Regions from separate parts of the Ancylomarina sp. YFZ004 genome, predicted to be linked through region 1. Evidence: riboswitches for the same ligand, from Rfam matches in the RefSeq annotation. Region 1 holds a riboswitch; each other region holds the start of a gene.
The links. Region 1 has a riboswitch for thiamine pyrophosphate ahead of tenA (thiaminase II). Riboswitches for the same ligand answer to the same signal wherever they lie in the genome.

Region 1 (3,280 bases):
ATGATATGCCCTGTATGAATATCGAAAACCCAACCATGAACAGTAATATGTCGATTGCGTAATGCTTTTTGCACATCAGCCGTTTTAATTAGATTCACACATTGTTCTTGCACATTCAATTCAACCAGACGGTTGTATTTTTGTTGCTCATCATCAATGGCATTTAACTCATCTTTGTGTAAGCGATAAACGTCGCGAATGTTTCTCAGCCAGGGGTTTAGTATTCCCATATCTTCTGCCTGCATAGCCGCTTTTACACCACCACAATTGTAGTGACCACAAATTACCACATGCTTCACCTTAAGGAAGCTAACGGCGTAGTTAATAACCGACATGGCACTTAAATCTGTGTTGGAAACCATATTGGCAATATTTCGGTGAACGAACATATCACCAGGTTTTATACCCATTAAATCTCCGGTAGTAACTCGACTATCAGAACAACCAATGTATAAGATTTCAGGACTTTGATCTTCAGTTAGTTTCTTAAAGTATTCAGGATCTTGATTGAGCTTTTCACTAATCCATTTCCGATTATTATTAAATATGTGTTCGATATCCACTTTTGAGTATTTTGGTTAATATGCATAAGTCAAAAAGAGTATGATCGTTTACTTATTCCAAAATGGATGTAGAAAACGAGTGGTTTATACTCTTATGAGATTAAATATAGTAAAGTTCTTTTTTCCTTGATGTAGACTTGAGAAATAAAAAGAGGAATCTATTAATTTTTATGCTTTCCAAGCTTCTAAGTTCCAGGCACTGTTCCAAAATAGCCATTCCATTTTCGAGGCCATTAAAAAAGCTTCAGTCATTTGCTCTTGTTGAAACTTGGTAGAGTTTTCAGCATATTTATCACAAATTTGAATGGCTTGATTCACTGCACCCGCAAATTCTTCTCCTCCGTAGGTATCGATCCAGACTTGATATGGATTGTCAGAAGAAGTTTGATTGGCAAGGATATAATCACCTACTTCCCTATATATCCAGAAACAGGGCAATACCGCTGCCAGACTGATTTCGATTGGAGCTTGATTTAATTGTTTGTGTAAATACGACGTATATAAAAGACAGCTTGGTGAAGCTTGTTCTGCTTTTTCTTTGAGGAAAGTGCTGTGTAGGCTTTGCTCAACTATCATGGTATCACAGGCGAATTTATAAAATGCTTCGCTATCAATGGCTTGTTTTAATTTACTTGCAATGCCTGCAAGTACTTTCCCAAATTCTGCAAGATAAATGGCATCCTGTTGGATATAAAAATTGAATCGTTCTTTTGAAAGAGTTCCATCAATTAAGCCCTTTATAAAAGGTAGATCAAGAATTTGGGTGTAGGTATCTTTATTTTGTTTCCAGGTGTTTTCGCTCCAACTCATCATTATTTTATTTTAAAAGATGCAGGCAGGGATATGGGCGACAACAGATTGAACTAAATGTCTAAACTAAATATCCATTTTCCTACGCTGCTATTATGCATTTCAGGTTCCAGGGTTTAATCTCAGCCCAATAATGAGCACCCCTAACGGTCATTATTATTATTATTAATCTTCGTCGAGAATATTCTTGACACGTCCCACTTCGCCTGTTTCCAGTTGCACTTTTATGCCATGAGGGTGATTGGGAGATTTGGTGAGTATACGCTTCACGACACCATCTGTTAAATCGCCACTTCGTTGATCTTGTTTTAGTACAATTTCAACTTCTAATCCCACTGTGATATCTTTTCTTTTTTTGCCATCTGGCTGACTATTCTCCATCGTATTTTGTATGCTAATTTTTAGATCAAAGGCTATTTCTATTTGCTTCGACAAGATAAAGCTTCTATTGTTTACTTCAAATGTATTTTTTGTTTTAAGAAGTTTTGACATAGAATTAGGCTGCTTCAGAGATAGATTACCTGAAAAATGAGGTGAAATCAATATAAAATCGGATAAAATTGTGAGAAAATGGAAAAGAAGCCTTAATCTTTTTCGAAATCGATTAAATTTGTATTCAAATCAGATTTATGGGATCCTTACAATATATAGAAAGAAAGAGTGGAAGTCTAGTTAAAGAATTTGTTCCAAGTGAAGGAATGTTAAGATGGCTTTATAATTCTTCTCTGGGTAAAGTAACACTTCACACTCTTGTTAAACGAAAAATGTTAACCATGCTTGGTGGCTGGTATATGAGTAGCCGTTTATCCAAGAAGAAAATTGATAAGTTTATTGCTCAATATCAAATCGATCTATCCAATTATAAGATAACCGATAGTAAGGCCTATCTAAATTTTAACGATTTTTTCTTTAGAAAGATACAAGCAGAGAAGAGACCAATCGGGAATGGTGTTGTTTCACCTGCTGATGGTAAATTGCTTGCTTTTCAGTCTATTACTGATGCTTCTTCATTTTTTGTAAAAGGATCTGAGTTTACGATTAAGTCGTTTCTTAAGAATAAAGAACTAGCTGAAAAATACGCTGACGGATCAATGCTTATTGCTCGTTTGGCTCCAACGGATTACCACCGTTTTCACTTTCCTGCAAGTGGTCTTATTTCAGAATCTAAAGATATAAAAGGTCGTTATTTTTCGGTTTCACCTATGGCTCTAAAAAAGAGTTTGGAGATTTTCTGTCAAAACTACAGAGCATACAGCACGCTAGTTACGGATGATTATGGCGATATCCTTATATCAGAAGTAGGTGCTACCATGGTCGGTAGTATCATCCAAACCTATCAGGATAATTCTCAGATTCAAAAAGGAGAGGAGAAGGGATACTTTGCTTTCGGAGGTTCAACACTAGTCCTATTCTTCGAAAAAGGAAAAGTGAAATTAGCTGATGACCTTCTTGAGAATACTCTTAAAGGTTATGAAACATCCGTGTTTATGGGTGAAAATATTGCCAGTAAAGCGACAGTTTAATTTATTGAGCCAGTTCTAAAAGCTTCATAACGGTTTTCCAATTTCGTGTTGTGGCTTTGCAATCGAACTTCTTTTCGAAAAGTCCATTGGTCATCTTCGTTTTGCTGTATTTATCTGTACAACAAAGAAAAACATGATGACCTACCACTTCGAACTGATCGGTACCAAAATCTTTCTTTTTCAAATCTATAATTCTATCTAAATCTGGTTCTTTATCCAAAAGAGTCAAATGCAGACGGTCAATGCTTATACTTTTATCTTTAAAAAAGGGATTGTCCAATATCACTTGTTCCCATTCAATATATTTTCGAACCATTACAGGTACTTCGAGTTCATATTTGGCAGATATTGCTTGTTGAATTTTGTTGGCAAGCGTTTGATTCG
Region 2 (3,280 bases), on a different contig from region 1:
ATACCGCCGATACCAACCATGCGATGCTTGCTTATTTTAGCAATCTCTTTAATGCCATCTAAACCAAGAGCAGGGGCAATATCGTTTTTTGTATCTGTATAGAATACAGGTGATAAACCGATATAATCCACATCTAAAGCGTTAGCTTCCTTTGCCTGCTGAATGTTTTCAATAGATAAGCCAATGATTTTATTCTTGCCAAGTAATTTTCTGGCAACAGAATAAGGTAGATCAGATTGACCAATATGCAGCCCATCAGCATCTACTGCCAGTGCGATATCCACTCGATCATTAATAATTAAAGGAATTTTATAAGGAGCAAGTATGGATTTGATAGCTAAGGCCAGTTCGTAAAATTCTAAACTAGAGCTGTCTTTTTCCCTAATCTGAACCATGCTCACACCACCTTCAATAGCTTCTTTTATAATCACTTCCAGAGGACGGTTTTTTGTTAATCCTCTATCTGTTACGAGATACAGACTCAGATCAAAATTTTTCATACTTCGCCTTTAAATGTGTCTTGATATCATTCTCGGTTAAATTATATAACTGATCGATAAAGTTAACTTGCAGACTGGCTGGGCCAGCTGATTTTATAGCCGCCAACTCACCTGTGATTCCCATAACTGCCATGGTATGAGCAGCTGCTTCGAGTAAATTAGAATTAACAGCAGCAAAAGCTCCCATTAGAGCCGTCGCAGTACATCCCATACCTGTTACGCGTGGCATCATACTTGATCCATTGTGTATGGAAATAAGTTCTTTTCCATCTGTAATAAAATCAAGCTCTCCACTAATTACAACAATAGCTTTATTTTTTATAGCCATTTTTTTTGCTGCATCCACAGCAGTGAAGGTCGATTCTGTACTATCTACTCCTTTAGTTTTTGTCTTTTCATCAACTAAGGACATGATTTCTGAAGCATTACCTCGAATGATCTGAGGTTCACATACCTGGATAATTTGCTTAGCAGTTTGTGTGCGATATATTGTTGCGCCTACACCAACGGGATCAAAAACAATTGGAATCTTCTTCGATTTGGCACGTGCACCAGCTTGAATCATAGCATCCACCCAATGCTCACTTAGGGTTCCCATATTAATCACCAGAGAACTGGCAATATCAACCATGTCGGAAACTTCATCTTCGGCATGAGCCATTACTGGTGAGGCACCAATAGATAATAGAGCATTGGCTGTATTATTCATGACCACATAATTGGTGATATTATGCACCAAAGGTGATTTTTGTCGGATTAATTCTAAATCCTGATAGATTTTTTCAGCTTGTATCATATCATCTAGTTTTTAAAGGCACAAATAGCAACATAATCTCCTGAATCGTAACCTGTGATAGGTTCTTCAGCAACTTGATTTGAATAAAGTGGGTGTTTGGTCAGTGTTTGTGCAAAGTCAAAATTCTTAAAACCTGCCGTACTTAAGTTGTCGATTTTTTCCTGAGTTGTTCTCCAATTGGCAACACGAACCAATTCAATTGGATAGGGATCTCTTGGATTAACACCCTCAAGAAGTGGATGATCCCATGAATCAACAGCTTTGGCTAAATTGTACATCGTTGCATATGAACTTTCCTTAGGAACATCGATAACAACAATCTTTCCTCCTGGACGTAAAGCTGCATAAGCTTTATCGAAAGCTAATTGTAAATCGGTGATATAACTTGGTGTCCCATTAAAAAGTATGGTGTCGTAGTTTTCTTCGCCTAAATTAATTTTTTCAGCGGTGCTAATTTCAACATTTAAACCACGCTTGCGAGCGATCTCTGCCATCCCTACTGAGGGTTCCAAGCCGTTCTTAATTGAGATATTGAATTCCTTATCCAAAATTTCTTCGAATAAGCCACTACCACATCCTACCGAGAATACATCTCCAGGATTTGAAAGAAAATGCGCAACAAGTTTAACTTCTGAATACAAAAGGTTTTGGTTTTCGAGGAACCATGCATCGTAGTCAGATGCGTACTGATCAAAATTTGATTTCATGTCTTAGTTTAATCGTATTATTAAAAGCTCATTCTAATTCCTTAAATTTTAAGAATTATGAATGGAGATTATTAAATATAAGACTGATAGCTATGAAAGGTAGATCTACGAAATAGAAGAAAAGAGTAGTGAATACACCCTTTGTTTTGAATCGTTTTCCTACGCTGCAATTACGCATATCAGGTTCTAGGGTTTTATCTCAGCCTGTATCACAAGCACCCCTAACGGTAAGACAAAGGTATTATTTTTATGATTACAGCAATGAAATGAAGAGGATTCATTTATTCACAAATACAATCAATACTTATAGCGAATTTCATGTGAAAATTTAAACATTTTGTCTATTTTTGAGGAAAATATATACATATGCTAAGTATCTCTCAAATAGTAGAAAAAATCATTGCTCACCAGCCCTTTCTGGCTGAGGCTTTGGTAGAAGGCTTAATCAACGTTTCATCTTTGGCTCGTAAAATTCAACCTGAAGTGGAACAATATTTTGGTTCTGATGTGAAAAGTGGAGCAATCGTCATGTCAATCAATAGATTAATTCCGAAAATGAAGGGAAAAATTTCTCATCTTGGCGCTGAAGTGGTTGTCAGAGATATTATTGTCCGTTCACAATTGATTGATTACACCTATAAGAATTCAAGTATGCTAATTGAGAGACATACTGATTTGCTTAGAGCCATTGGGCCAAACCAGGAGTTCTTTTACACCATGGTTCAAGGGGTTTTTGAATCGAACTTAGTGGTGAGTCAATCTTTAGCTGAACAAGTTGAAGCTATTTTTGAAGAAGAAAGTCTGCTAAGTAAAAGTGGGCGCCTTTCAGCAGTTACCCTTAAGCTTCCAGATGAGAATTCGCAACAAGCCGGTTTCTATTACCACATACTTAAAAGTATTGCATGGGCTGGTATTAATATTCGAGAAGTGATATCTACAACCAACGAATTTACCATTGTGGTAAATGATGATGCCATTGATAAAACCTTCTCTGTTTTAAAGAACTTAGGACAGAGTTAAAAGGAAATAAATATTGAAGAATAATTCTTCAATTATCAGATATAAAAAAAGGGATGCCGTTGGCATCCCTTTTATATTTTATAGCGATTGTAACTTACAATACAGCTTTTACTTTTTGCAATAAAGAATCAACATCTTCTCTAGCAGGAGCAAGAGTTTTTGCTTTTGTGTATTGAGCAACAGCTTTCTTGTAGAAAGTTTTAGCTTTAGCAATCTCAACAGCAAATTTCTCTTTTTCAGTATTTGCTAAAGGATTA
Region 3 (3,280 bases), on a different contig from region 1:
CCCTAAGCCGATATAATCAACACCAGCTTTGTGAAGTTGGCTAACATCATCCATATTGTTGGCAGTGCCTCCAATGATGAAGTTTGACCCGAGAAGTTTTCTAGCTTTAATAGGTGACATATCAACCTTGCCAAGATGTACGCCATGTGCCCTAATTTCTGTTGCCAGATGAACGTGATCGTTTAAGATAAAAGTGGCCTTGTATTGACGGCATATTTTAACAGCCTGCTTGCCCAGTTTAAGAATCTCTTCGTCGGTTTTATTTTTTAATCGTAGCTGAATCCAATTGGCGCCAGCTTCGCATACCGTTTTGATTTGCTCTATTTCATTGAGCTCAGAGAAATCATTTGTGATAAATTGAAAGTTAGAGATAGAAGGTTTGTCTTTCATAGGCTTATAGTTGGCTTGGATGTTTTGATAGCGCTTCGAAACAAGTTCAGAACTTAGGTTTTCTCCTCCCCAAATAGTTCCTAATACAGCACATCCCGCAAATCCTAAATCCAAACATTCTTGAGTGTTTTTCGAACTGATACCTCCAAGAGCAATGCAATTGTTCACTTGTGGGTTATCTTGGAAGAAAGTTTGGATCTCATCTGTATAAAAAGCAGATGGGTAGCCTTTTTTTGAGATTGAATCGAAAATCGGACTCAGGAAGATATAATCGTATTTTTTGTAATTGTTTAAGACTTGCCGTGGTGTATGACATGATCTACTTTGGCTTAAATTTTCATCTTTTATTGAATATTCTTCAGGCTGATTGATGCTTTTGAAATGAATGCCTCCCAACTTGAAGTTCTCAGACAGTTTGTGGTGCTGATGAAGAATCACGCGAGAATGGTATTTTTTAGGTAAACTAATTAGCATTTCATTCAACTGTGAGACCGAGGCATGTGGTTTCCGAACATGCAGACGCTGAAGCCCAGCTAAAAAGAGAGCTTCCCATAAGTGCACTTCATTCTGAATAATTTCAGGAGGTGTAATAACTATTGGTAACATAGGATAGAGAAATAAGTTTTTTTTGAATAATTGATTAACCGCCTTGAGTGGCGCGTATCAATAAAACTTGATCATCTTCCTTTAGTTGGTATTCATCCCACAGGTTTGAGGGGATAATATTGGGGCCTATTGCAACGGCAAGGCCTTTGGGAGCAGTGTCTAGCTGCTTAAGCAGCTGAGAAATATTTGTAGCATCAGCAAAATCAATGCTTTCATCATTTACATAAACCTTCATACGAATTTGTTTTGTAGTAAATGAGAAGAGGCCTTGGCCAATGGTTGATATTCCTACGTCGGTATAATCCGCATCAGGTTATGAGGGTGTGATCTCAGCCCATAGGGCACCCCTTATCAATTACTATGTTCAAAAAAAAATGTGTGTTTTACAGAAGGCTGGTAAACAGAAATCGTATTGGTATTAACTCCCTTCGGCGGCATTATCCACATCAGGTTATTAAGGGTATAATCTCAGCCTGTTATTTAAGGCACCCCCGTAAAACGTTGTCAAATGTATGGAAATATTTTAATAATTAAAGACTAAGAAGGTTTAGTTTCAAATTATTATTTTGTGTTATCTGATGAGCTTGAAGGTTTTTTCTTAATCTGTGTTAGCTCCATTTTTCTAATTCTAGCACGAATGGCACCTTTTGTTCTTTTCAATTTGATAGCCATATCGCCAACGCTTACACCATCAAAAAAAAGATTGATCATCTCATCATCATCCTTTCTATTCCAAGGTTTATAAGCATCTTTATTTTCTTTTTTGATTTCTTTCATTTTATCAAAGTCGTCCTGGTCCATGCTATGTCTTGTATGAGTTAATAAATAGTTTCAGATTGTAAAGATAGCCAGAAGTATTTAGTTTGAGGCTTTGAATATTTATGGAGTTAGTTCTTTCGTTAATGATAAATCAAATCGGAGTTTTTTGTCTTGTTTTATGTTGTTAACGAATTGTTATATTACTAGGAAATATGTTCAGTAAATCTTAGGTTTGTTATTCAAAAACAAAACAATAAAGGAAATAAGTGTTTAATCCTAAATCCCAAAATCGATGAAGTATTTAAGTTTATTGGCTCTATGCCTCGTATTTCTGTCCTGTAATTTTACACAGTCTGATTCTAAGAAACAAAAAACTGAGCCAGCTGTATTAACAGAAGCAAAATCGCTTACATTGAATATTGAGCAAGTTATGGAAGTGGCCGCTGATAAAGTAGGCCAGGAGATCAGTTTTAAAGGCGTGGTGAATCATGTTTGTGCTCACTCAGGAAAGAGATGTATCCTAAAAAGTGCTGATGGGAATTTATCTCTTCGTGTTGAAGCAACGGGTACACTTGAAGGTTTCAATAAGGAAATTGCAGGTAATGATTTATTGGTAACAGGTATTATAAGGGAAAAACGATTAGCAACTTCTGAGATTGATGAGTTGGCATCAGAAGTGATGGAGAAGCATAAGGGTGAAGAAGGTGGGAAACACTGTAGCTCTGAAATGGCAAACATTAAAGAAATGCGAGCTTGGATGAAAGACAACAACAAAGATTATTATGCTATTTATTATATAGACGGAACAAGTTATGAAATTGTGGAGTAAGAAAAATATACGCAAGTGGCTTAGATTAACTCACCGATATTTGGGTTACTTCTTTGTTGGAATAACCCTTATCTATGCCATATCGGGCATTATATTGAATCATAAAAAGAAAGGTGAAGATCCGGCTTATAAGACCGAGTATGTCAATTATCAATTAGCTTCCAGTCTTAGTCCGGATCAATTAACGGCTTATTGGAAGGAGACTATATCTGATTATCCTTTAAACAGAATCATACCTGGAGGCGACAAGTACAATGTCTACCTAAAAGGTGGTTTGGGAACTTACGATCCGATAAGTGGAGAGCTTAGTTTTGAAGTATATGAAAAAAAGCTATGGGTTTATTTTATGAATAAACTGCATTACAACAGCAAAACAGGATGGATCTTAATGGCTGATATTTTTGCCATAGCCTTGCTTGCTTTTGCTCTTTCGGGGATGTTTATGGTTCCTGGGAAAAAAGGCATTATGGGCATAGGTAAATGGTTAATTGCCATTGGTATTATTCTACCATTTCTCTTTTTTCTATAAAGATTAAAGTAAAAATAAAGCTCATTGAAAGTTGATTCTTTCGATGAGCTTTTTTATTGAGTTGAATTATTAAACACGAGAATGAAGAGGATAAATTTATTTTTGTTAGACGTGAATTAACAAGAAACTTTCCATACTAACTCGTATGAATATCTTTCCAATACTTT

Region 2: it holds a riboswitch for thiamine pyrophosphate, as region 1 does, so the genes downstream of both, ACXR6G_RS06205 (class I SAM-dependent DNA methyltransferase) here and tenA (thiaminase II) in region 1, are expected to answer to the same signal.
Region 3: it holds a riboswitch for thiamine pyrophosphate, as region 1 does, so the genes downstream of both, thiS (sulfur carrier protein ThiS) here and tenA (thiaminase II) in region 1, are expected to answer to the same signal.

Annotation. Positions count from the first base shown of each region.
Region 1 is NZ_JBTCHQ010000001.1:295,704-298,983, reverse strand. Features, by position in the region: gene ACXR6G_RS01280 (carbonic anhydrase) at 1-563, opposite strand, end outside; gene tenA (thiaminase II) at 732-1,376, opposite strand; TPP riboswitch at 1,436-1,528, opposite strand; gene ACXR6G_RS01270 (YwbE family protein) at 1,539-1,865, opposite strand; gene ACXR6G_RS01265 (phosphatidylserine decarboxylase) at 2,003-2,896, shown strand; gene ACXR6G_RS01260 (DUF1697 domain-containing protein) at 2,898-3,280, opposite strand, start outside.
Region 2 is NZ_JBTCHQ010000003.1:142,874-146,153, reverse strand. Features, by position in the region: gene thiE (thiamine phosphate synthase) at 1-500, opposite strand, end outside; gene thiM (hydroxyethylthiazole kinase) at 487-1,296, opposite strand; gene ACXR6G_RS06205 (class I SAM-dependent DNA methyltransferase) at 1,302-2,003, opposite strand; TPP riboswitch at 2,143-2,236, opposite strand; gene ACXR6G_RS06200 (hypothetical protein) at 2,370-3,023, shown strand; gene ACXR6G_RS06195 (hypothetical protein) at 3,118-3,280, opposite strand, start outside.
Region 3 is NZ_JBTCHQ010000010.1:127,855-131,134, forward strand. Features, by position in the region: gene ACXR6G_RS15490 (thiamine phosphate synthase) at 1-996, opposite strand, end outside; gene thiS (sulfur carrier protein ThiS) at 1,031-1,231, opposite strand; TPP riboswitch at 1,265-1,355, opposite strand; TPP riboswitch at 1,403-1,499, opposite strand; gene ACXR6G_RS15500 (hypothetical protein) at 1,558-1,773, opposite strand; gene ACXR6G_RS15505 (hypothetical protein) at 2,048-2,584, shown strand; gene ACXR6G_RS15510 (PepSY-associated TM helix domain-containing protein) at 2,568-3,113, shown strand.